Regions from separate parts of the Synechococcus sp. UW86 genome, predicted to be linked through region 1. Evidence: predicted binding sites of a transcription regulator. Region 1 holds the regulator's gene; the other holds the start of a gene.
The links. Region 1 encodes HrcA, which represses chaperone genes, less so after heat shock. Its sites were predicted from a motif close to TTAGCACTCNNNNNNNNNGAGTGCTAA; they were not measured.
Positions count from the first base shown of each region.

Region 2: the regulator HrcA is predicted to act here: its motif matches at 4,586-4,612, upstream of groES (co-chaperone GroES).

Region 1 covers NZ_UCNU01000009.1:33,093-40,354, reverse strand. The annotation lists gene cysC (adenylyl-sulfate kinase) at 1-495, opposite strand, end outside; gene DXY04_RS02635 (translation initiation factor) at 527-853, opposite strand; gene trpB (tryptophan synthase subunit beta) at 953-2,209, shown strand; gene DXY04_RS02625 (heat-inducible transcriptional repressor HrcA) at 2,220-3,194, opposite strand; gene DXY04_RS02620 (rhodanese-like domain-containing protein) at 3,194-3,550, opposite strand; gene DXY04_RS02615 (DUF3352 domain-containing protein) at 3,604-5,184, shown strand; gene sixA (phosphohistidine phosphatase SixA) at 5,162-5,650, shown strand; gene DXY04_RS02605 (citrate synthase) at 5,664-6,854, shown strand; gene nuoH (NADH-quinone oxidoreductase subunit NuoH) at 6,882-7,262, shown strand, end outside.
Region 2 covers NZ_UCNU01000015.1:124,700-131,961, forward strand. The annotation lists gene gpmI (2,3-bisphosphoglycerate-independent phosphoglycerate mutase) at 1-1,427, shown strand, start outside; gene secG (preprotein translocase subunit SecG) at 1,427-1,657, shown strand; gene DXY04_RS07960 (hypothetical protein) at 1,935-2,354, opposite strand; gene groL (chaperonin GroEL) at 2,510-4,144, opposite strand; gene groES (co-chaperone GroES) at 4,222-4,533, opposite strand; gene atpD (F0F1 ATP synthase subunit beta) at 4,758-6,221, shown strand; gene atpC (ATP synthase F1 subunit epsilon) at 6,296-6,706, shown strand; gene DXY04_RS07985 (30S ribosomal protein PSRP-3) at 6,876-7,262, opposite strand, start outside.

The sequences.
Region 1 (7,262 bases):
CCCCGCCCGTGCCTTGGCGTAAAGGCCTTTGGGGTCGCGGGATTCGCAGACCTCGAGATCTGCGGCGCAGAACACCTCGAGGAAGTCGCCGTCCTCCACCAGGTCCCGGGCCTTGTCCCGGTCAGCGCGGAAGGGGGACACAAAGGCGGTCAGCACGATCACGCCCGCATCCAGGAACAGTTTGGCCACTTCACCGATGCGGCGGATGTTCTCCTCACGGTCGGCATCGGAGAAGCCCAGGTCTTTGCAGAGGCCGTGACGGATGTTGTCGCCATCCAGCACATAGGTGGCGAGTCCCCGCTCAAACAGGGCTGCGTTGACGGCATTGGCCAGGGTGCTCTTGCCGGAGCCGGAGAGTCCGGTGAACCAAAGAATGGCGCTGCGGTGACCACGCTGCTTTGAGCGCTCGTCGCGGCCCACGGAGGCCTCATGCCAGGCGATGTTGGTGGACGCACCTTTGTTGGTGAGCTCTCCGTAGGTGGGGCTGGCGGTCATGGCCACAGCAAGAAGTGGCGGCCATTCTCCCTTAGCCCCCAGCCCGTTTCGGCCGGTATCCCTCCTTGCTGAGCAGCTCGAGCGCCAGATCCACCTGATCTCCTTGCAGTTCGATCACGCCTTCCTTGGCGGTCCCGCCACTGCCGATGCGTGTTTTGAGCTTCTTCAGCAGCGCCTTGAAGCCCGCAGCATCCAGCTCCAGGCCCCGGATCACCGTCACGCTTTTGCCACCTTTGCCACCACGGGTGGGCTGCACCCGCACCATTTGCTGCGCCTTGGCTGTGGGCTCCGCCGCAGGGCCGCTCGGTCGCTGCAGGCTCCCGGCACTGCTGAATTCTTGCCAGCCTCCCTTCGGCATCCACCCGTCGCAACCGGCTTGCATTGTCGATGAGCGCCGATGCGGCGCCCCATGGCGTGACCGCCTGCTTACGCTGAGCCGACGCTCCGCCGTGGATCCGTGACCAGCACCCTGCCCAACGCCAGCACTCCGGATCCCTCCAGCCTGCAGCCAGCGGTGCGCCCCGGTGCCCACGGCCGCTTTGGACGATTCGGTGGCCAGTACGTGCCCGAGACCCTGATGCCGGCCTTGGCGGAACTGGAGCAAGCAGCGGCCCAGGCCTGGAACGATCCCGCTTTCACCACCGAGCTCAACCGTCTGCTCAAGAACTACGTCGGGCGGGCGACACCGTTGTATGAGGCCGAGCGTCTCACCGCCCACTACCGCCGCGCCGAGGGTGGCCCCCGCATCTGGCTCAAGCGTGAAGACCTGAACCACACCGGTGCCCACAAGATCAACAACGCCCTGGGGCAGGCCCTGCTGGCCCTGCGCATGGGCAAGAAGCGGATCATTGCCGAGACTGGTGCGGGGCAGCACGGCGTCGCCACGGCCACGGTCTGTGCCCGCTTTGGTCTGGAGTGCGTGATCTACATGGGCGCGGAAGACATGCGCCGTCAGGCCCTCAACGTCTTCCGCATGCGCCTGCTGGGCGCCACGGTTCAACCGGTGACGGCCGGCACCGCCACCCTCAAGGACGCCACCAGTGAGGCGATCCGCGACTGGGTGACCAACGTCGAGACCACCCACTACATCCTTGGATCCGTCGCTGGTCCGCACCCCTATCCGATGTTGGTGCGGGATTTCCATGCCGTGATCGGTGAGGAGTCCAAGCAGCAGTGTCAGGACGCCTTCGGCCGGCTGCCCGACGTGCTGATGGCCTGCGTTGGCGGTGGCTCCAATGCCATGGGCCTGTTCCATCCCTTCGTCGAATGCACAGATGTGCGGCTGATCGGTGTTGAGGCCGCCGGTGATGGTGTGGCCACCGGTCGCCACGCCGCGACGATCACCGAGGGTCGTGCCGGTGTGCTGCACGGCGCCATGAGCCTGCTGCTGCAGGACGGCGACGGTCAGGTGATGGAGGCTCACTCCATCAGTGCAGGTCTCGATTACCCCGGAGTGGGGCCGGAGCACAGCTATCTCCGGGAGATCGGACGTGCCGAGTACGCCGCAGTCACCGACCAACAGGCCCTCAATGCCCTGCGCCTGGTGAGTGAGCTTGAGGGCATCATTCCAGCCCTGGAAACCGCCCATGCCTTCGCCTGGCTTGAGCAGCTTTGCCCCACCCTGGCCGATGGCACCGAAGTGGTGATCAACTGTTCTGGCCGCGGCGACAAGGACGTCAACACCGTGGCGGAGAAGCTGGGGGATCAGCTCTAGGGAGCTGACCTCAGGCCAGCAGCAATTCCAGGTGGCGGGCCACCCGCTGTACGGCAGCCCGTGCCGTGGCGTATGCCATCCGCATCGGCCCCACCAGAGCCACATGGCCGAGCCCCTCGTTGCAGCGGTAGGGCGCCTGAACCACGGCACAGGCCTCCAGGGCTGGCTGCGGATGTTCCTCGCCGATCCACACCCGTGCGGATTTACCGCGGCTGATCAAGGTGGCGGGTTGGTCATCGATCAGTTCCAACAGCGGCCGAAGACTGGAGGTGCTTTCAAATTCCGGTTCGCTTACCAGCCTGGAAAGGCCATGCACCACCACCTGTGTGGAGTTGGCGGGGGTGGGCTGCTCAAGGGCGTTGCGCAGCACAGCACCGCTGCGTTGCAGCTGCCTTGGCAGTGCGTCCCAGTTCAGGTCGCCCTGCTCGAGCTGGGCCGATGCCCAGCGTTCCATCGCGGTGAGTTCGGCTTCAGCCCCGTGGGGCAGACGCAGGTTGAGGTGGCTGGCGCGGCCATTGGCTTCCACCAGCATCACCAGCAGTCGATCACCGCTGGGCACCAGACGGATCGTCTCCAGTTGCTGGTTCTCCTGCTGCGGTTGGGTGATCAGGCTCATCAGACCGGTGAAATCCGTCAGCCGACGAGCCAGATGCATCATCAGGTCGTCCAAACCGGCCCAACGAAGACTGAGGCCGGTGAGCTCCCGTTCCAGGTGTTGAACAGCGATGCCGGGTTCCGGCAGCAACGCGTCCACGTAGTGCCGGTATCCCATCGGACTGGGAACGCGTCCGGCGGAGGTGTGCGGTTGATGCAGCAGTCCTCGGCGCTCAAGCGCCCCCATGGCCGATCGAACGGTGGCGGAGCTGGCGGGAATGCCGAAGCGTTGCACCAGGGTGCGGCTGCCCACCGGCTCCATCGTGTCGACGTAGTGGTGCACCGTCGCCTGAAGCACCTGTTCTTGCCGCAGGGACAGGGGCTTGCTCATCAGTAGCGGGGAACGCTGGGATCCACCTGAAGGCTCCAGGCATCAATGCCTCCCTCAAGGTTCCACACCTCAAGGCCCCAGGGTTGGTCCAGCAGCCACAGGCCGAAGTGGTAGCTGCGCACGCCGGCATGGCAGACCACCACGACGGGTTGATCGGGGTTGAGGTCGGCCTGCAGTGTTCCAAGCCATGCATTGGATTGGCTCAGGGGGCGGTGCAGCACCGCACCTGGAAAGGCAGCGATCGCGAACTCAGCCTCCTCGCGCACATCCACCAGTTGCGGTGAAGGTCGCTCGCTTTGCAGCCATTGCTGCAGTTCAGAGGCTTGGATTGGTTGTGGTTGTTGGGATTGGCCCATGGCGCCATTCTGCGGTGATGGACAAAGATGAGGCGACCCGAGACCGCCGGCCCATGAAGGCCCGCCCCTTCCTCAGCGCTGCCGGCGCTGTGCTGTTGTCGCTGATTTTGCTGGCCGCTGGCCTGCTCTGGACCATGAACCGCCAGAGCCCCCTGCAGTTGGCGGAGCAGCCGTTGCATCTGCCTCGGGCGGCCCGGTTTGTGCCCCGGGATGCTGACTTGTCCCTCCATTGGTTGGCCGATCCAGGACGGCTGCCGGCCTATGCCCAGGCCGTTGCCCCTGCCTCCCAACGCCGCGATGCCCGTGATGGCGCCCGGCAGTGGCGCGAAGGCGTCTTTGCCTTGGCGGGCCTCCAGTTCGGTCTTGAGCTGGAGCCCTGGCTTGGCGAGGAGGTCAGTCTCACCCTCACCGATGGGGATTCCAACGCCGGTTGGGTGTTGGCTTTGACCAGTCGGGATGACGACGGCGCCCGGCGCTTTCTGCAACGGTTCTGGCAGACCCGCAGCCTGGCGGGTACCGACCTGCAGATCAGCAGTTACCGCGGCATCGGTGTGATCAGCGGCCAGGGGGCGTTGGTGGGGCATGACCCCCAACCCCTGGCCACGGCCTTGATTGACGACGATCTGCTGCTGGTGGCCTCAGGCCGGGGTGTGCTGGAGCAGGCCCTCGATGTCTCCCAGCTTCCGGATCAGCATCAGCTGGGCGATCAACGCCTGCAACGTCAGGTGGCTGAGCTCGGCGAAGGCGTGGCTCTGTTCACGGCATCTCCCCATGCCCTTGAGCATTGGCTGCAGCTTCCGCAGCTGGTGGCCCAACGGGACGACCTGAGCGGACTCGTGGCATCACTGCGTCCGGAGGGTTCAACCCTGGCGGTGGATGGGCGCCTCGGGTTCCGGCAAGCCCTTGGCACCGACCCCTGGCCTGGGCTCACGGATCTGACGGCGTCGGCGGGCGGCCATGCCCGCTGGCTGGCTCAGCTCCAGAGTCCGGCCCGTTTGTTGGATCCCAGCGAAAGCCATCCGCTGGCCCAATGGTTCGCTCCGTTGCTGAAGCAGCGCCTGGCGGACCAGCCGGCGGCCGATGCTGTTGTGGGGGCTGATGCTGGCCCTCTTCTCTGGCAGGAGCAACCCGAGGGCTGGCTGCTGGCCACCCGCCCGCAAAGCCCCGCCAGGGATGCGGTGGATGCACGTCTGCAGGAGCAGGGCCTGACCCGTTCTGAACTGGAGGGCGATGGCGAGGTGTTGAGCGTGTGGACGCGGCTGGTGCGCCAGCGGGGACGCCAGCCTGGGGTGGATGCCCAATTGGCCGTGGCTCAGGTTCGCTCGTCTGCGCTGAACTGGTGGGGCGAGTCCTTGATGGCTCTGGCGCAGCGCCAGAACGGGCGTGCCCTCCAGCCCCGCTTGAACCAATGGCAGGAACTCACAGCGTCCTCCCAACCGGCGCAGGCCCTCCTGCTGGCGGATGAGCCGGCCCGTGCGCTGTTGGGGCAATGGCGGCCCTGGGCCCTGCTGCAGGTGATGGCGGGGCGGCCGCTTCAGGATCAGGTCCGCGGCCTTGCGGTGGCCGTCGATGTTGATCGTCAGGAGCAAGGCAGTACCGAGATTCCGTTGCATGCCCGGCTCGAACTCGGCTGACCTGGTTCTGTTGCGGCATGGCATCGCCGAGCCCCGCCAGGCGGGCCAGGACCATCCGGATCGACCCCTGACCGCCGCTGGCCGTCAGCGAACCCAGCGGGTGATGGCGGCCCTGGTGCAACGCGGGCTGCGCTTGGATCGATTGCTGTCCAGCCCCTATCGCCGGGCTCTGCAAACGGCGGAACTGGCTTTGGAGGCGGGGCTCGCTTCTGAACTCGCGGTGGATGAACGGCTCCAGCCGGGAGGGGCCCTCAACATGCTGGTGACCGCCTTCGATCAACGGCTTGGCTTGGTCGGCCATGAGCCGGATCTAGGAGATCTGACCTGCGGTCTTCTGGGGTGTGCCCCGGGATCCCTGGTGCTGAAGAAAGCCGGCGTGATTCAGCTGCGTCGTTCCACGGGCCAGTGGCAGTTGAAGGCTTTGCTTCGGCCAGCACTGTTGATTGACGATTTAGGTTGCTGTTAGAGGCAATCAGGTGGTGGCCCAGCAGCAGACAGGCGACCTGCGCCATGCGCGGACCGGGATCGAACTGCGTCCAGGTCTGGATGGCGTGCCGGCCACCCAGTCGGCGATCTGCGACATCGATGGTGAGAAGGGGCTGCTCACCTATCGCGGCTACCCGGTGCAGGATCTGGCGGCCAAAAGCAGTTTTCTGGAAACGGCCTACCTGCTGATCTGGGGAGAGCTGCCCAGCCGCGACCAGTTGGCGGAGTTTGAGCACGCGGTGCAGATGCACCGGCGGGTCAGCTTCCGTGTGCGGGACATGATGAAGTGCTTCCCGGCCAGCGGCCATCCCATGGACGCGCTGCAGTCCAGCGCCGCTTCCCTTGGGCTGTTTTATTCGCGCCGGGCGATCGACGACCCGCAGTACATCTATGACGCGGTGGTGCGGTTGATCGCCAAGATCCCCACGATGGTGGCGGCCTTTCAGCTGATCCGCAAAGGCCAGGACCCAATCCAGCCCAGGGATGATCTGGCCTACTCCGCCAATTTCCTCTACATGCTCACCGAACGTGAGCCGGACCCCCTGGCGGCGCGGATCTTTGATCGCTGCCTGATGCTCCATGCCGAGCACAGCCTCAACGCCAGCACCTTCAGTGCCCGCGTCACCGCCAGCACCCTCACCGACCCCTACGCCGTGGTGGCTTCAGCCGTCGGCACCCTGGCGGGCCCACTCCATGGTGGCGCCAACGAAGATGTTCTCGCCATGCTCGAGCAGGTGGGCAGTCCCGAGAACGCTGGCGCTTTCTTGGATGAAGCCATCGCGGCCAAACGCAAAATCATGGGCTTCGGCCACCGGGAATACAAGGTGAAGGATCCCCGTGCCGTGATCCTGCAGGCCCTGGTGGAGGAGATGTTCGCCAGCTTTGGCCATGACGACCTCTACGACGTGGCCCGGGCGATCGAAGCAGAAGCAGCGTCCCGCCTCGGCCCCAAAGGCATCTATCCCAACGTCGATTTTTATTCGGGCCTGGTGTACCGCAAGCTCGGCATTCCCAGGGATCTGTTCACGCCGGTCTTCGCCATTGCCAGGGTTGCCGGCTGGCTGGCCCATTGGCGGGAGCAGCTCGGGGCGAACCGGATTTTCCGGCCTTCGCAGATCTACTCCGGATCCCAGCCACGCTCCTGGATGCCCATTGAGGAGCGCGTCTCGGCTCCGGCCGCCTAAGTTGCACCCACTTCCGTCGACACCATGGTGAGTCCGGGACTGGACCTGGAATTGAGCTTTAGCCAGGCCCTGCAAGGGTTTGGCTTCTCCCCGGAGGTGGCGAGGCTGCTTTGGTTGCCGCTGCCGATGCTGCTGGTTCTGGTGGCTGCAGTGGTGGGTGTGCTTGTTTCGGTGTGGCTGGAACGCAAGATTTCTGCCGCCGTCCAGCAGCGGATCGGTCCGGAGTATGCCGGTGCCCTGGGCGTGCTTCAGCCCCTGGCCGACGGCCTGAAGCTTCTGGTCAAGGAAGACATCATTCCGGCGCGGGCCGACAGCCTGCTGTTCACCCTCGGCCCGGTGCTGGTGGTGGTGCCGGTGATCATCTCCTGGCTGATCATTCCCTTTGGCCAGAACCTGCTGATCAGCAAT
Region 2 (7,262 bases), on a different contig from region 1:
AACAGATGGGCAACTCTGAGGTGGGCCACCTCACCATCGGAGCAGGCCGCATCATTCGCCAGGAGTTGGTGCGAATCAGCGACACGGTGCGCAGCAACCAACTGGGCGACACGCAGGCACTCAAGGAATTGGCAGAGCGCACCCAAGGTCGAGGCGGCACCTTGCACCTGCTCGGCCTCTGCTCCGATGGGGGCGTCCACAGCCACGTGGACCATCTCTGTGGACTGATCCAGTGGGCAGCGGACAGCGGCATCTCTGATGTCGCCGTGCATGCCATCACCGATGGTCGCGACACACCGACCCAGAGCGCACCGGGATACATCAGCCAGGTGGAAGCGGCCCTGAGCCGAAGCGGCGTTGGCCAGCTCGCCAGCCTCTGTGGCCGGTACTGGGCCATGGACCGGGACCAGCGCTGGGAGCGGATCGAAAAGGCATACAACCTCTACACCGACCCCAACATCGCCGTCGACAGCCGGACGGCAGAGCAGGTGCTGGCGGAGAGTTATGCCGAGGACATCACCGATGAATTCCTCGAACCGGTACGGCTTCAGAACAGCGTCATCAAAGACGGTGACAGCGTTCTGGTGTTCAACTTCCGACCCGATCGCGCCCGCCAGATCGTGCAAGCGCTCTGCCTCCCCGATTTCGAGGGCTTCGAGCGCAGCCACACGCCGAAATTGGATGTGGTCACCTTCACCCAGGTGGAACAAGACCTTCCCGTTCAAGTGGCCTTCCCCCCCGAGCCGCTCGACCAACTGTTGGGGCAGGTGGTGGCAGACGCCGGGCTGAAGCAGTACCGCACCGCTGAAACGGAGAAGTACCCCCACGTCACGTACTTCATGAACGGTGGCATCGAACAGCCACTGGCGGGAGAAGACCGTCACTTGGTGCCATCGCCGAGGGTCGCCACCTACGACCTCTCACCGGCGATGTCGGCGGAGCAACTCACCGACAGCTGTATTTCTGCCATTGAGAAGGCGGACTATTCGCTGATTGTGATCAACTACGCCAACCCCGACATGGTGGGGCACACCGGTGTGATGGAGGCCGCCAAGGAAGCCATCCAAACCGTGGATGCCTGCATTGGCCGGTTGTTGGATGCGGTGGGACGCCAAGGCGGAACCATGCTGATCACGGCTGATCACGGCAATGCCGAATTGATGAAGGGTCCGGATGGCCAAGCCTGGACAGCCCACACCACCAATCCTGTGCCTGCGATTCTGATCGAAGGAGAACGGCGCAAACTGCCTGGCCATGGCAACGCCATCACGTTGCGCGATAACGGGGGGCTGGCCGATATCGCTCCGACGTTGCTGCAAATTCTTGACCTTCCGCAACCGGCGGCCATGACTGGCCAAAGCCTGATTGCACCCATGTCCAACATGGACCCCACCCCCAAGACCGCTCGCCTCCCTCTTTCCGTTTGATGCTCACCTCAATTTTGTCCTGGAGCTGGATCGGCACCGGCCTTTTGTTGATCGTCTTGGTGCTGCTGCACAGCCCCAAAGGTGATGGCATGGGTGGCTTGGCGGCAAGCGGCAGCTCCATGTTCAGCAGCGCCAGCAGCGCAGAAGCAACTTTGAACCGTCTGACATGGACATGCCTGGCGTTGTTTTTGTCCTTGGCTGTGATCCTGAGTGCTGGCTGGTTGAACTAAACCAACCAGCTCACAAACTCAATTTCCAGCACACATATTTTGAAGGCAGCTTCAGGCTGATGGCTGGAATGCTGCTCATCAACTTGCAGATCTGTTCCAATCAATTTTGCGACCAGAAGTTACACAAGAAAGCACATAGAGCACGAATCAAGAAAACCGAGGCACAACTGAGGCGGTATTGCAAGATCAACAGAGCAAGGATTCTTCAGGCATCCTGAATGGATGAGAGCCCTAGCGGCCTTGAGCCTAAGCCGTCAGACTTCAGATTCCAGAAACATTACTCAGGGCTTTGCAAGCCTGATTTCAGAAAAGCAATTTCCTTGTAGACCCGATCAAGCTCGTACAACGTTTTTGTTTCCTTCTTTTCAAGGATTTCAACCCGCTTCAACAAATCCTCCAACAACTTGTTTTGCAAAGATTCAACCTGAACTTGCCTTTTTTGCACGCCTTTTGAGGGAGCAGAAGCCGTGCTGGCCCGGGAAAGAATGCCTCCATCCGTTTCGACGTACAACAAGGCAAGACGCTCCAACACCTTGGAGTAAGCCTTGTCTTGTTGTCGGCAAAGGGCTTTGAAACGCTGCAGCGTCTCTGGAGCGAACTGGGCGGCGAAAGCTCCGGGGCGCTGGGGCATTTGTCCCGACACATCGATACACAGCAAGACGTTAGCCGGTACCTCTCCGCACCCCGAATCCTTCATGACCGGCAACCAACGCCGGCCCCCAGGCGCCACATGTCTTGTAAAAACTAGTTCTTACAAGACAGCATCCGAACATAAAAAAGAGGCCCCGCAGGACCTCTTGGCATGACTTGAGTTGGGGTGATCGGGTGGTCTCCCGACCACCCGAAGGTCGATCAGTAGTCGAAGTCGCCGCCACCCATGCCGCCGCCGGCAGGAGCTGCTTCCTTCTTCTCAGGCAGATCAGCCACGATGCACTCGGTGGTGAGCACCATGCCAGCGATGGATGCGGCATTTTGCAAACCGGAGCGGGTCACCTTGGCGGGATCGACGATGCCGGCAGCCAGCATGTCGACGTACTCGCCGGAGGCAGCGTTGAAGCCTTCGGCACCAGCGCGAGCCTTGACGTTCTCAGCCACAACAGCGCCGTTGGCACCTGCGTTTTCAGCGATGCGCATCAGCGGAGCGGTAAGAGCAGCAGCCACGATGTTGGCGCCGATCAGTTCCTCACCGGACAGGCTGGAGGCTGCCCACTGCTCCAGGGCCGGAGCCAGGTGAGCCAGGGTGGTGCCACCGCCAGGAACGATGCCTTCCTCAACAGCCGCCTTGGTGGCGTTGATGGCGTCCTCGAGACGGAGTTTCTTGTCCTTCATCTCGGTTTCGGTGGCTGCACCCACCTTCACCACAGCCACGCCACCGGCCAGCTTGGCCAGGCGTTCCTGCAGCTTCTCCTTGTCATAGGTGGAGTCGGTCTCGTCCATCTGCTTCTTGATCTGTTCGCAGCGGGCGCCGACAGCCGCCTCGTTGCCCTCGGCAACGATGGTGGTGGTGTCCTTGTTGATGGTGATGCGACGGGCGGTGCCCAGCATCTCGAGCTTGGCGTTCTCCAGCTTGAGACCGGCATCTTCAGTGATCAGCTGACCGTTGGTCAGCACAGCCATGTCTTCCAACATGGCCTTGCGGCGATCACCAAAACCAGGAGCCTTCACAGCGGCCACGTTCAGCACACCGCGCAGACGGTTCACCACCAGAGTGGCCAGGGCTTCCTTCTCGATGTCCTCAGCAATGATCAGCAGAGGCTTGCCAGTGCGGGCGATTTGCTCCAGCACGGGCACCAGATCCTGCACCAGACCGATCTTCTTGTCGGTGAGAAGGATGTAGGGCTCGTCGAGGACGGCTTCCATCCGCTCGGTGTCGGTGGCGAAATAAGGGGAGATGTAGCCCTTATCGAAGCGCATGCCCTCGGTGACCTCGAGTTCGGTCTCCATGGACTTGCCCTCTTCGAGGGAAATCACACCTTCCTTGCCAACCTTGTCCATGGCGTCGGCAATCATCTTGCCGACTTCTTCATCGTTGCCGGCGGAGATGGTGCCGACCTGAGCGATGGCATTGCTGTCAGCGATGGGCTTGGCCATTTCCTTGATCTTGCTGACCAGGAAATCGGAAGCCTTGTCGATGCCCTTCTTCAGGGTGATGGCGTTGGCACCGGCAGCCACGTTGCGCAGACCCGCCTTGACCATGGCGTGGGCCAGAACGGTGGCAGTGGTGGTGCCGTCACCTGCGGCGTCGTTGGTTTTGGAGGCGGCCTGACGGATCAGAGCAACACCGGTGTTCTCGATGTGGTCTTCGAGCTCGATCTCCTTGGCGATGGTGACACCGTCATTGATGATCTGGGGTGCACCGAACTTCTTCTCGAGCACCACGTTGCGGCCCTTGGGACCCAGGGTCACGGCAACGGCTTCGCAGAGGATGTCGATGCCTTTTTCGAGAGCGCGACGGGCGTTCTCGTTGTAGATGATGCGCTTTGCCATGGAAGGCGGTTCCTAATGAAGAGGATGGTTAAGGGAGGCTGAGTTGAGACTCAAGCCGCAATGCAGCGGGGCTGATCTCAGTTGACGACAGCCAGGATGTCCTTCTCGGACAGCAGCACGTATTCATCGCTGCCGAGCTTGATGTCGGTGCCGGCGTACTTGCTGTAGAGGACCTTGTCGCCCACACCAACTTCGGGAGCCTGACGGCTGCCGTCGTCGTTGCGCTTGCCGGGGCCCACCTGAACCACCTCACCCACCTGGGGCTTTTCTTTGGCGGTGTCAGGCAGAAGGATGCCGCCGGCAGTCTTCTCTTCGGATTCAGAGACCTTGACGAACACGCGGTCGCCGAGGGGTTTAACGGTCGAGACGCTGAGAGAAACAGCAGCCATGGGTACTTGCAGGAGCAGGGACAGGGCGCAATGCGCCACGCATCGACGCGAGTTGGCACTCGATGCCGATGAGTGCCAACGTATGCAAGCGACCACCCCCCGGGCCATACCCCAAGCTGTGCGGGTGACCGAACCGTGGGGGGGTGCAACCACAGCGGTGGTATGGTTGCGCCGCTCTGAATGGGTCCGAGCGCGCAGCGCCTGTTCCCGCAACTCTCCTTCCTATGGTCGCTTCTGCTCCTGCATCTGCTGGCACCAAGGGTGTGATCCGTCAGGTGATCGGCCCGGTTCTGGACGTTGAATTTCCCGCCGGGAAACTGCCCAAGATCTATAACGCCCTGCGCATCGAGGGGAAAAACCCCGCAGGTGACGACGTCGCTCTGACCGCTGAGGTTCAACAGCTTTTGGGTGATCACCGAGTTCGTGCCGTTGCCATGAGTGGCACCGACGGTCTGGTGCGCGGCATGGAAGCCGTTGACACCGGTGCACCGATCTCCGTGCCCGTTGGTGAAGGCACCCTCGGCCGCATCTTCAACGTGCTGGGCGAGCCCGTCGACGAGCAGGGCCCCGTCAACACCACGGCCACCGCTCCCATCCACCGGGATGCCCCCAACATCACCGAGCTTGAGACCAAGCCCAAGGTGTTCGAGACCGGCATCAAGGTGATCGATCTCCTGGCTCCCTATCGCCAGGGCGGCAAGGTCGGCCTGTTCGGCGGCGCCGGCGTGGGCAAGACCGTGCTGATTCAGGAGCTGATCAACAACATCGCCAAGGAGCACGGCGGTGTGTCTGTGTTCGGTGGTGTGGGTGAGCGCACCCGTGAGGGCAACGACCTCTACGAGGAATTCAAGGAATCTGGCGTGATCAACGCCGACGACCTCTCCAAGTCGAAGGTCGCCCTCTGCTACGGCCAGATGAACGAGCCCCCCGGCGCCCGGATGCGCGTGGGCCTCTCCGCTCTGACCATGGCTGAGCACTTCCGCGACGTGAACAAGCAGGACGTGCTGCTGTTCGTGGACAACATCTTCCGCTTCGTGCAGGCCGGCTCCGAGGTGTCCGCACTGCTGGGTCGCATGCCTTCCGCTGTGGGTTACCAGCCCACCCTGGGCACCGACGTGGGTGCCCTGCAGGAGCGTGTTGCATCCACCGTTGAAGGTTCGATCACCTCGATCCAGGCCGTTTACGTGCCTGCTGACGACCTGACCGACCCCGCACCGGCCACCACCTTTGCCCACCTCGACGCCACCACGGTGCTGAACCGTGCCCTGGCTTCCAAGGGCATCTACCCCGCTGTGGATCCTCTGGATTCCACCAGCACCATGCTCCAGCCAGCTGTGGTGGGTGACGAGCACTACCGCACCGCCCGCGCCGTGCAGTCCACCCTGCAGCGCTACAAGGAACTGCAGGACATCATCGCGATTCTTGGTCTCGACGAACTGTCGGAAGACGACCGTCGCACCGTGGACCGTGCCCGCAAGGTGGAGAAGTTCCTCTCCCAGCCTTTCTTCGTGGCTGAAATCTTCACCGGCATGCCCGGCAAGTACGTGAAGCTGGAGGAGACCATCGCTGGTTTCAACCAGATCCTTTCCGGTGAGCTGGACAGCCTCCCCGAAGCCGCCTTCTACCTGGTGGGCAACATCGAGGAAGTGAAAGCCAAGGCCGAGAAGATCGCCGCCGAAACCAAGTGATCCCTGTGGGGGTGTGAATCACACCCCCGATCACGTGTTTCTCGACAGTCCGTTCTCTTTTCGAACCAAGGTTCATGTCCCTCACCCTCCGCGTGCTGGCAACAGACCAGAACGTCTTTGATGGCAGCGCCGACGAGGTGATCCTGCCCAGTACCACCGGTCAACTCGGCATCCTGCCCGGCCACATCTCCCTGCTCACCGCCATCGACATCGGTGTGCTGCGGGTGCGTGCCAACGGTGCATGGAACTCCATCGCTCTGATGGGTGGTTTCGCCGAAGTGGATGCTGATGAAGTCACCGTTTTGGTGAACAAGGCCGAACTTGGCAGCTCCATCGATTCCGCCACCGCCGAAGCCGCTTTCCAGAAGGCCTCCACCGTGGTGGCTGGCATGGAAGGCCAACCCGCTTCGCCGGAAAAACTCAAGGCGCAGCAACAGCTGAATGAAGCCCGCGCTCGCCTTCAGGCCAGCAAAACCGCCGACTGATTCATCCCCCTGTTTCAAGGATGACGTCGCCAAAGGCCAGGGGTTACCGCCCCTGGCCTTTTTCGTGGTGTGGTTTGTCCGTTCATCATCCCAACACCAACCAAGCCACTGGAAGGCATAAAAAAACCTGCCCGAAGGCAGGTTTGCATCATCAAATTGAAAAGCGGAATCAGGCGGTACCGCAGAAGGTGACGTCGGGGAACTTGGACTTGGCCTCGTCGAGGCTCTTGCCTTTGCCCTCTTCCTGCCAATAGTTGATCACCTCAGTGGCCTGGTTGAGCACTTCAACCCGCTCGTTGTCGGTGATCCAGCTCTTGCCTTCCAGCTCGGTCTTGAGGCTTTCCCAGGCATCCTCACGGGGCCAGAAGAAGTAGGAGGTGAGGGGGCTGGGGCCACCGCCAACGATTTGATCAACTGCAAGGGCCACGTTGTCGGGAAGCCAGAGGATCTTCAGCAGGAAGCGGCCCTCATCGGCCTTGGGGGTGTAACCGGAAGGAACACCATCAGCATCGATGGTGGCCGTGGCCAGAGCCGCGGCGGCGCCCTTCAGCACAGG